Regions from separate parts of the Amycolatopsis sp. NPDC051372 genome, predicted to be linked through region 1. Evidence: riboswitches for the same ligand, from Rfam matches in the RefSeq annotation. Region 1 holds a riboswitch; the other holds the start of a gene.
The links. Region 1 has a riboswitch for S-adenosylmethionine ahead of thrC (threonine synthase). Riboswitches for the same ligand answer to the same signal wherever they lie in the genome.
Positions count from the first base shown of each region.

Region 2: it holds a riboswitch for S-adenosylmethionine, as region 1 does, so the genes downstream of both, AB0M56_RS30245 (ATP-binding cassette domain-containing protein) here and thrC (threonine synthase) in region 1, are expected to answer to the same signal.

Region 1 covers NZ_JBFBAF010000005.1:115,335-119,967, forward strand. The annotation lists gene AB0M56_RS09810 (VOC family protein) at 1-172, opposite strand, end outside; gene AB0M56_RS09815 (EamA family transporter) at 195-1,058, opposite strand; gene rpsT (30S ribosomal protein S20) at 1,436-1,696, shown strand; gene holA (DNA polymerase III subunit delta) at 1,952-2,923, opposite strand; SAM riboswitch class I at 3,088-3,221, shown strand; gene thrC (threonine synthase) at 3,235-4,500, shown strand; gene AB0M56_RS09835 (ComEC/Rec2 family competence protein) at 4,525-4,633, opposite strand, start outside.
Region 2 covers NZ_JBFBAF010000022.1:62,726-67,358, forward strand. The annotation lists gene AB0M56_RS30240 (4-(cytidine 5'-diphospho)-2-C-methyl-D-erythritol kinase) at 1-628, opposite strand, end outside; gene AB0M56_RS30245 (ATP-binding cassette domain-containing protein) at 827-1,837, opposite strand; SAM riboswitch class I at 2,036-2,142, opposite strand; gene AB0M56_RS30250 (TetR/AcrR family transcriptional regulator) at 2,532-3,116, shown strand; gene rsmA (16S rRNA (adenine(1518)-N(6)/adenine(1519)-N(6))-dimethyltransferase RsmA) at 3,107-3,946, opposite strand; gene AB0M56_RS30260 (transglycosylase family protein) at 3,982-4,633, opposite strand, start outside.

The DNA of each region.
Region 1 (4,633 bases):
AGGGCGTGGCGTCGTTGCTGCCCACGACCTCGATCGAACCGCCGCCCGCGAAGAAGACCGTGCCACCGGGGAACTCGCGCTGGATCGCCAGCCCGAGCGTGTCCCGGTAGAACGCGGTCGAGGCCTCCAGGTCGCGCGGGTGGATCAGCACCCGGCTGCTCAGTACGTCCATACGTCCTGCCTACCCGAGTGGCTCAGGCCACCGCAATCGCGACGATCCCGGCCAGCACCACCAGCGAGCCCACCAACCGGCGCGCCGCGTTCCGCTCACCGAGCACGAACCACGCCGCGAGCCCGCCCAGCACGATCGACAGCTCCCGCGCCGGCGCGACCAGGCTGACCGGCGCCATCCGCAGCGCGTACAGCACCAGCAGGTACGCCGCGGGCGAGGCGATCCCGACGATCAGCGTCTCTTTGCGGTGCTCGCGCCACAGCTTCGCCACCTCGGCGCGGGCGCGCAGGGCCGCGGGCGCCAGCAGCACGCTCTGCACCAGCGCGCCGCCGCCGAAGTACACGAGGGGCGGCACCGCGAGCGTCGTCACGGAGTGGGCGTCCCAGAGCGTGTAGGCCGCGATGGTCGCGCCGGTGAGCACGCCGTAGAACACACCGGCGCGGCGCGCTTTGACGTCGGCCTCGCTACCGCCGAGGCTGATCACCAGCACGCCCGCCACCACCAGGAACGCCCCGATCAGGCCCAGCACGCCGGGGTGCTCGTGCAGCACGAGTACCGCCGCCAGCACCGACAGCAGCGGCCCGGTGCCGCGCGCGAGCGGGTAGACGATCGACAGGTCGCCGACGGCGTACCCGCGCTGCAGCACCGTGCCGTACGCCACGTGCAGCACGGCCGTCACCCCGGCAGCGAGCAGCCACGTCCACTGTGGACGTTCGTGTTCGACCAGGAGTGCCGTGATGACCACGGGAAGCAGCACCACGGCGGAGACGGTGTAGTACAGCCACACGAACCGCGGCCCGCCGAAGGTGACGCGCTTCGCGGCGAGGTTCCACCCCGCGTGCACGACGGCGGCGATGAGGACGAACGACAGAGCTGTGGTGTTCACCGGACCCCTTCGGATCTTCCGCGCACGCGGAAGGCCGGGTCCTCCAGGCTTTTGTCCCGTCAGATGAACGGCGGGCGCCGGGCCGCACCGATGGTGCCGCTCGGACCTGTCCCGCCGGCCCTGGTTGTCTTGCGTCTTGTCTTGCTTTGGTGCGGCGGGCCGGCAGCGGAACCCTAGGCACTACGGTCCTCACCGTAACCGAACCGATCACTCCGGGCCGCTCGAGGGGCCCGCGAGCAGGCCTGTTAGGCTTTCTCGTCGTTGCCGTGCGGCATTCCGTCAGGGAGGAAACCCGGCCGCGTCTGTCTTCACGCCAGGCGCCCGGAGCCACTTCGACGCGGCAGCGACCTTCACCGAGACGAAAGCAGGACGCCTTCATGGCCAACATCAAGTCCCAGATCAAGCGCATCACCACCAACGAGAAGGCCCGTCAGCGCAACCTGGCGATCCGCTCCTCGGTGAAGACCGCGATCCGCAAGTTCCGTGAGGCCGCCGACTCCGGCGACAAGACCAAGGCCCTCGAACTCCAGCGCGACGCCGCCCGCAAGCTCGACAAGGCTGTCACCAAGGGCGTCATCCACGCCAACCAGGCCGCCAACAAGAAGTCGGCTCTCGCGAAGCGCGCGAACCAGCTCTGAGCTGATCGCAGCACCCTGCCAGTCCTGAAAGGGCCCGGTGACCGACTGGTCGCCGGGCTTTTTCGTGCGCTCTCCCGCTCTCCCGCTCCCCGTGAGCAGCGTGCCTTTGCGTTGAGAAAACCCGGCCACGGTCGATCGGCCGGCGGTGGCTGTTGCGAAGTCTGCACACCCGACCAGCGGTCCCGCCCGGCCATCTCGCGGCTGCTGTGCCTCAGGCCCTGTGCCGGTGGCCCGAGCCCTGCCCGCCGAGCAGCGTCAGCGTTCACCCTTGGCGGCGACGACCTCGACGACCGCGCGTTCCAGGGCGTAGTCGGCGTCGGCCGCCACGCCCTTGACCTCGGCGTTCAGGCGGGCGACCACGCGCATCGCGGTGGCGAGGCCGTCCTGGCCCCAGCCGCGTGACTGGCCCTGCGCCTTGCGGATCTTCCACGGCGGCATGCCCAGCTCGCCGGCCATCTGGTTCGGGTTGCCGCGGCCCGCGGCGGACACGCGGGCGATCGTGCGCACCGCGTCCGCGAGGGCGTCGGCGACCAGGACGTGCGGCACGCCCAGCTGCATGGCCCAGCGCAGCGACTCCAGGGCCGCCGCGCGGTCGCCGCCCACGGCCTTCTCCGCCACGGCGAAGCCGGTCACGTCGGCGCGGCCGGTGTGGTAGCGGCGCACGGCCTGCTCGTCGACCACGCCACCGGTGTCGGCGACGAGCTGCGTCGCCGCGGAGGACAGCTCGCGCAGGTCGGAGCCGACGGTGTCCATCAGCGCCATCACCCCCGCCGCATCGATCTTGCCGCCGACGCGGCGCACCTCGTTGCGCACGAACGACTCCCGATCGGCGGGCTTCGTCAGCTTCGGGCACTCGGTGATCTCCGCGCCCGCCTTTTTCAGCGCCGCGGGCAGCGCCTTGGCCGCCTTGCTGCGGCCGCCGCCGTTGTGCACGACCACGAGCACGATCCCGTCGGCGGGCGCCTTGAGGTAGGCCATCACCGCGTCCGCCAGCTCCTGCGAGATGTCCTGCGCCGAGTCGAGCACGATGACCCGTCCCTCGCTGAACAGCGAGGGACTCACCAGCTCGGCGAGCACGGGCGGTGTGAGTTCGGACACCCGGTTGCGCGTCATCTCGGCCGTCGAGTCCACGGCCCGCGCGGCATCCAGCGACGAGCGGACAGCCCGCTCGATGAGCAGTTCTTCCTCACCGAGGACGAGGTGGAGCGGCGCGGGTGCGGTGGTCACCCCGCCATCCTCTCACCCGCTCGGCCACGCGCCCGCCGCGGTGATCTGCGCCGCCACCGTGGCACGAGGTGATCGCCATGTCGTACGGTGTACCCGAGGCAGCGCCCAGCTCCACCAGATTCACACTCCACCAGATTCACAGCGGCGCGCCGACAACTGAACACCGCTCATCCAGAGGGGCAGAGGGAACGGCCCGACGAAGCCCCGGCAACCGGCGTACAGCCTGTCTTCCCGAATTTGCGGGATAGCTGACGACCACGGTGCCAATTCCGGCCCGCTTTTGCGGGGCAGATGAGGAAAGGAACCTCGCGATGACCGTTACCCTCGGCACGACCTCCACCAAGAAGACCCTGGACCTCGGTCCGGCAGTCGAACTGGTTTCGAAGGAAGAGGGCCACCGGCAGCCGCTCGCCCCGGAGTTCGTCTCCGCCGAGGACTTCTCGCCACTCGAGGTCGCCTACGACTTCGGCCGCGTGCGCCGCGAAGACATCGAGGCCGGCCCCAAGAACATCTGGCGCTACAAGAAGCTCCTTCCCGTCCCCTCGACCGTCGAGGAGATCCCGAACACCGAACCCGGCGCCACGCGCCTGGTGAAGGCCGACCGCCTCGCCAAGGCGCTGGGCCTGAAGTCCCTGTGGGTCAAGGACGACACCGGCAACCCCACGCACTCCTTCAAGGACCGTGTGGTCGCCGTCGCGCTGGCCGCGGCCCGCGAGTTCGGCTTCGAGGTCCTCGCGTGTCCCTCGACCGGCAACCTGGCCAACGCGACGGCCGCCGCCGCGGCCCGCGCCGGCTGGCGGTCGGTCGTGCTGATCCCGAAGTCGCTCGAACGCGCCAAGATCCTCACCACCGCCGTCTACGACGGTGACCTGATCGCCGTCGACGGCAACTACGACGACGTCAACCGCCTCGCCACCGAACTGGCCGGCGAGCACCCGACGTGGGCGTTCGTCAACGTCAACGTGCGCCCCTACTACTCCGAAGGCTCCAAGACGCTCGGCTACGAGGTCGCCGAGCAGCTCGGCTGGCGCCTGCCGGAGCAGATCGTGGTACCGATCGCGTCGGGTTCGCAGCTGACCAAGGTGGACAAGGGTTTCCGCGAGCTCGGCCAGCTCGGCCTCGTGGAAGCCAGCCCCTACAAGGTCTTCGGCGCGCAGGCCACCGGCTGCTCCCCCGTCTCGGCCGCGTTCCGCGCCGGCCACGACGTGGTCCAGCCCGTGAAGCCCGACACCATCGCCCGCTCGCTCGCGATCGGCAACCCCGCCGACGGCCCCTACGTGCTCGACGTCGTCAACCGCACCGGCGGCGCGATCGAGGACGTGAGCGACGAGGAGGTCGTCGAGGGCATCCGGCTGCTCGCGCGCACCGAGGGCATCTTCACCGAGACCGCGGGCGGCGTCACCGTCGCGACCGCCAAGAAGCTCATCGAGGCCGGCAAGATCGACCCCGACGCCGAGACCGTGCTGCTCATCACCGGCGACGGCCTCAAGACGCTCGACGCCGTCGAAGGCCGCATCGGCCCCAAGGCCACCGTGCCGCCGTCGGCCGAAGCCGTGAGCAAGGCCCTCGGCCTCTGACCGCCGGGCCCGCGGGCCGCTCCCCTACCGGGGCGGTCCGCGCGGCTCACCCCGGCGCGCCACCGCAGGTCCGCCGTCACCGGGCAGCACGGCCGTGTCGCCGTCCACATCGGTCCGCGTCACGAGCACACCC
Region 2 (4,633 bases), on a different contig from region 1:
GCGAGCCGATGCGCGGCGGGTTGCCTTCGGCGCGCAGGCGGTCGAGCTCGCCGAACACCTTCGGCGTCGACAGGCCTTCGGTGTCGAACGCGAGCACCCAGTGGAACGTGTGGCGCGACAGCACGGGCACGAGCTGCTCACCGCGGCCGGTGCCGAGCGCGGTGCCGCCGTAGAGCGCGAAGGGCACGTCGCTGCCGAGCTTGCCCGCGATGGCGGCCAGCTCGTCGCGCGTCACGTCGAGCTTCCACAGCGAGGCCAGGCCGACGAGCGTCGCCGCCGCGTCGGCGCTCCCGCCCGCCATGCCGCCGGCGACGGGGATGCCCTTGCGCAGCACGATCCGCAACTTCGGGTCGTCGCCCTCGGCGCGGCCGGTGTAGGTGGAAAGCTCCTGGGCCGCGCGCCAGGCGAGGTTGGTGGCGTCGGTGGGCACCGACCCCTCCCCCTCGCCGAAGACTTCGAGCCCCGGGTCGTCGGTGGCCGCGACGGTCACCTCGTCCGTGAGCGACAACGCCTGGAAGACGGTGACCAAGTCGTGGTAGCCGTCCTCGCGCAGGTCACCGATGGCCAGGTGCAGGTTGACCTTGGCCGGGACCCGGACGGTGACTGGTGGTGGAACTACGGCGAGCACCCGTCAAGCCTACGTGGCCGGGCGCCTGGGCTCCCCACCAGGAGAAAACAGCCGTTTTCGGGACGCCTGTCCCAACCTCTCGGACACCTCGTCGCCAACCTTGGACCCCGAGACCCGCGCACCGAGCCGTGAAGGGCCCGCTGAAGGAATCGGAGTCCTTCAGCGGGCCCTTCACGGCACCGACGGGTTCGGCTGGGGTCAGGCGGCGACGCTGTGCGCGGCCCGCACGACCGGCGTCACGTGGGCGCCGCGGTCGGCGATCCACGCCAGCGCCGCGTCGGCCCGCTCGCCACGGACACCGATGCGGAAACGGGCGATCGGGGTGTCGCCGATGCGCGTGAGTCCGCCGCCGATGGTGGCGACCTCCACGTCGAAACGGCCGGCCGCCTCGGGCAGCAGGGCGCCGACGGACGCGAAGCCGATCAGCACGACGTCGGCGGACCGGTCGTACTTCGCGGCTTGCGCGCGAGCGGTCTCGATCGCCGGCAGCACCGCCTGCGCGGTCCAGCTGCCCGGCGAGGCGATGAGGTCGAGCACGTGACCGCGTTCGACGACCGCGCCGTCTTCGAGCACCGCGACGTCGTCGCAGACGCGGCGGACGACACCGGCGTCCGGAGTGGTCAGCAGCACGGTGGTGCCCAGCTCGGCGCGCGCCCGGTCGAGGACGGCCAGCACGGCGCCGGCCTCTTCGGGTGCGATGCCGGCGGTGGGGTCGTCGGCGAGCAGCACGGCCGGGCCGGCGGCGAGCGCCTTGGCCACGGCGACACGGCGCAGCTGGCCGGGCGTGAGGTCGGCCGGCTTCTGTGCGGCACGGGCGGTGAGGCCCACGAGGTCGAGCAGGTTGCCGACGCGGGTCTTGCGCTGCGGCCCCTCGATGCCGAGCTGCTCCAGCGGGGTGGCGATGTTGCCGGCGACGGTGCGCTCGGCGAGCAGCTCCGGCTTGGTGCCGACGACACCCAGCTGGCGGCGGACTTCACGCAGCCGGCGGCCGTCGAGCGCACCGGTGTTGAGGCCGTCGAGCCGCACGACACCGCGGTCCGGGCGCTCCTGCAGCGCGATGCAGCGGGCGAGTGTGGACTTGCCGGAGCCGGCTGGCCCCACCACGCCGAAGAGGGAACCGGCCTGCACGTCGACGCTCACATCACGCAGCGCGGCGACCGGATTTCCGTTGAGGGGAAAGGACTTGGACACGTTTTCGACAGTGATCACGAAGGGAGCTCCAGGCATGAGGCGCAGCACCGTTTCCGGGCGCGCCGGGCGTCACCGAATTACCGTCCTTTTCGGACGGTGCGCAGAATTGCGGTAGAAAAGATCAGGCGATGACTGTGGAGCGTCGACACGCACATACCGTGCGGCGACCTTCATCGACGACGCGCCGCCGGGTCAACAGGAGCGGGCGGGCTACCCTCTGCATCGGAAACAGCCTCCATCGGTCCTGGCTGTAGCACCTGCCCCATGGGGGGTGGTTGCTGCGACTTCGGCGAGCCAGGTCTCTCAGTCGCTCGGGATGGACATTCTGAGTAAAGCCGATCCCATTGGGTGAACGCAAGCGCGTTGGTGCAGATCACACGAGTGGTGGTGCCCGGATACCGGGACACCCGCAGCCACATCCTGGACCCCGAAAGCTCCGGCACCGAATTTCTTCCCCGCGGCGAATCCGGCGACCTATTCCACTGTGGACGCTGCCGATCCCTGGTGGAGACCCGATTCCGGCACGGGCGACGCGGAGCAGCTCGCGCGTGGGTAAATGACGGTTCGGCGAGGTAGTTCGCCACGGCGAGACACTCCGTCTTCCCGGCCGGACACCCCACTCCCGTCCGCGAGCCGAATCCGGACGTCCGTCACACCCGGCTGTGATACGCGCGTATCGGATACAATCGTACCACAACAGCGGAGGAGGACCGTGGCGCACCGAGTCGACCACGAACAGCGCCGGCGCGAGATCGCCACGGCAGTGTGGCGCATCGCGGCCGAACGCGGGCTCGACTCCGTGAGCATGCGCGAGGTGGCCGCCGAGGCAGGCGTGTCGCTGCGGCTGGTGCAGTACTACTTCGAAACGAAGCACAACCTGCTCGTGCTGTCGCTGCGTTACCTCCATGAACGCGGCGAGCAGCGCACGCAGGTCCGCATCGCGGCGCAGGTCGACCAGAGCGTGCGTGGCGTGGTCCGGACTCTTCTCACGGAGCTGCTCCCGCTGGACGCCGAGCGCGAACTGTCGCTACGCGTCAACCGCGCCTACTTCAGCCGCACCCACAGCGACCCGGCGCTGGCGAAGGTGTTCCTGCACGCCGAGACGCCGATCGAAGACCTGCTCACCAGCCTGTTGCGTCGCGCGGTGCTCCCACCCGGCGTCCAGCCGCGGCACGAGGCCAACCTGCTGGTCGCGGGCTTCACCGGCCTGGGTCTCGACGTCCTGCACAGCCGTTTCACCCAGCCCGAAGTCCTCGCGACGCTGGACTACCACCTGGGTCGGCTCTTTCAGGCTTGAGCCGCGAGCCGGACGAAGTCGTGCACGTCGAGCTGCTCGCCGCGCGTCTTCGGGTCGATTCCGGCCGCCACGAGGAGCTCGCCGGCGCGATCGGCCGAACCGGCCCAGCCCGCGAGGGCCGCGCGCAGCGTCTTGCGGCGTTGGGAGAACGCGGCGTCCACGACCTCGAACAGGCGTTGCCGCTCGACGCCCTCCACCGGAGTGCCGCGTTCGAAAGCCACGAGCGACGAGTCGACGTTCGGCACCGGCCAGAACACCGACCGCGGCACGGCGCCGACCTTGCGCGCCGGCCCGTACCAAGCGAGCTTCACGCTGGGCACGCCGTAGATGCGGCTGCCGGGACCGGCGGCCATGCGGTCGGCGACCTCCGTCTGGACCATCACCATCCCGCGCTGCAGCGAGGGAAGCTCGGCCAGCAGGTGCAGCACGACGGGGACCGCGACGTTGTACGGGAGGTTCGCCACCAGTGACACGGGTTCGGCCGGCAGATCGGCCGCGCTGATCCGCAACGCGTCGGCGCCGACCACAGTCAGCTGATCCGCGACGGAAGAAGCGCGTTCGGCGGCAGTGCGCGGAAGCCGCGCCGCCAGCTTCGGATCGATCTCGACGGCCACCACGTGGGCCCCGGCGTCGAGCAGGCCCAGCGTCAGCGACCCCAGTCCGGGGCCGACCTCGAGGACGACGTCGCCCGGCTGAACTCCGGCCAGCTCGACGATGCGGCGAACCGTGTTGGGGTCGTGCACGAAGTTCTGGCCGAGCTTCTTCGTCGGCCGGACGTCGAGCTCGTCCGCCAGCCCGCGGATCTCGGCAGGCCCCAGCAGTTCAACCACCGGGGAAGCCTACCGAGCCTCGGGAACCGCGGAACTCAGGCCCGCTTGCCGCAGACCGGCCAGGCGCTGTAGCCACCGCGGGCGTCGCGGACCTTCTCGGCGATCGAGATCTGCTGGGCGCGCGAAGCCTGGTTCGGGTACGACGCGTACTGGTCGCCGCCGTAGGCGTCCCAGGTCTGCTTGTCGAACTGGAGGCCACCGTAGTAGCCGTTGCCGGTGTTGATGGCCCAGTTGCCGCCGGCCTCGCACGCCGCGATGCGGTCCCACGCGGAACCGTCGCCGATCGCCGGGTCGGCAGGCTTTTTCGTGCCCACCTTGAGGATCTTCGGCTTGGCCTCGAGGAGGACCTTCACCGAGACCTGCTCGCGGGAGATCTCTTCGCCGTTCTTCTTGGTGACCTTGTAGGTCACCATCTTCTGGCCCGCGGTGCCCGGGTCCTGAACGGTGGTCTTGCCCTGTTCGAGCGTCGGGTCGTCGACCTTCTGCACGTCGGGGTCGATGGTCTCCTGCTGGTTGACCATCGAGACGCCCATGCGGCTGACGTGGACTTCGGCGCCGTCCTTGAGGGAGACGTCCAGACCACCCTCGACCGCGTCGTCCGGGCCGAGGCTCATCTTGAAGTCGGAGAGGAACTCCTTGGTGGTCACCGCGTTGGTGGCGACCTGGCGCGGCGCGTTGGTGCCGTCG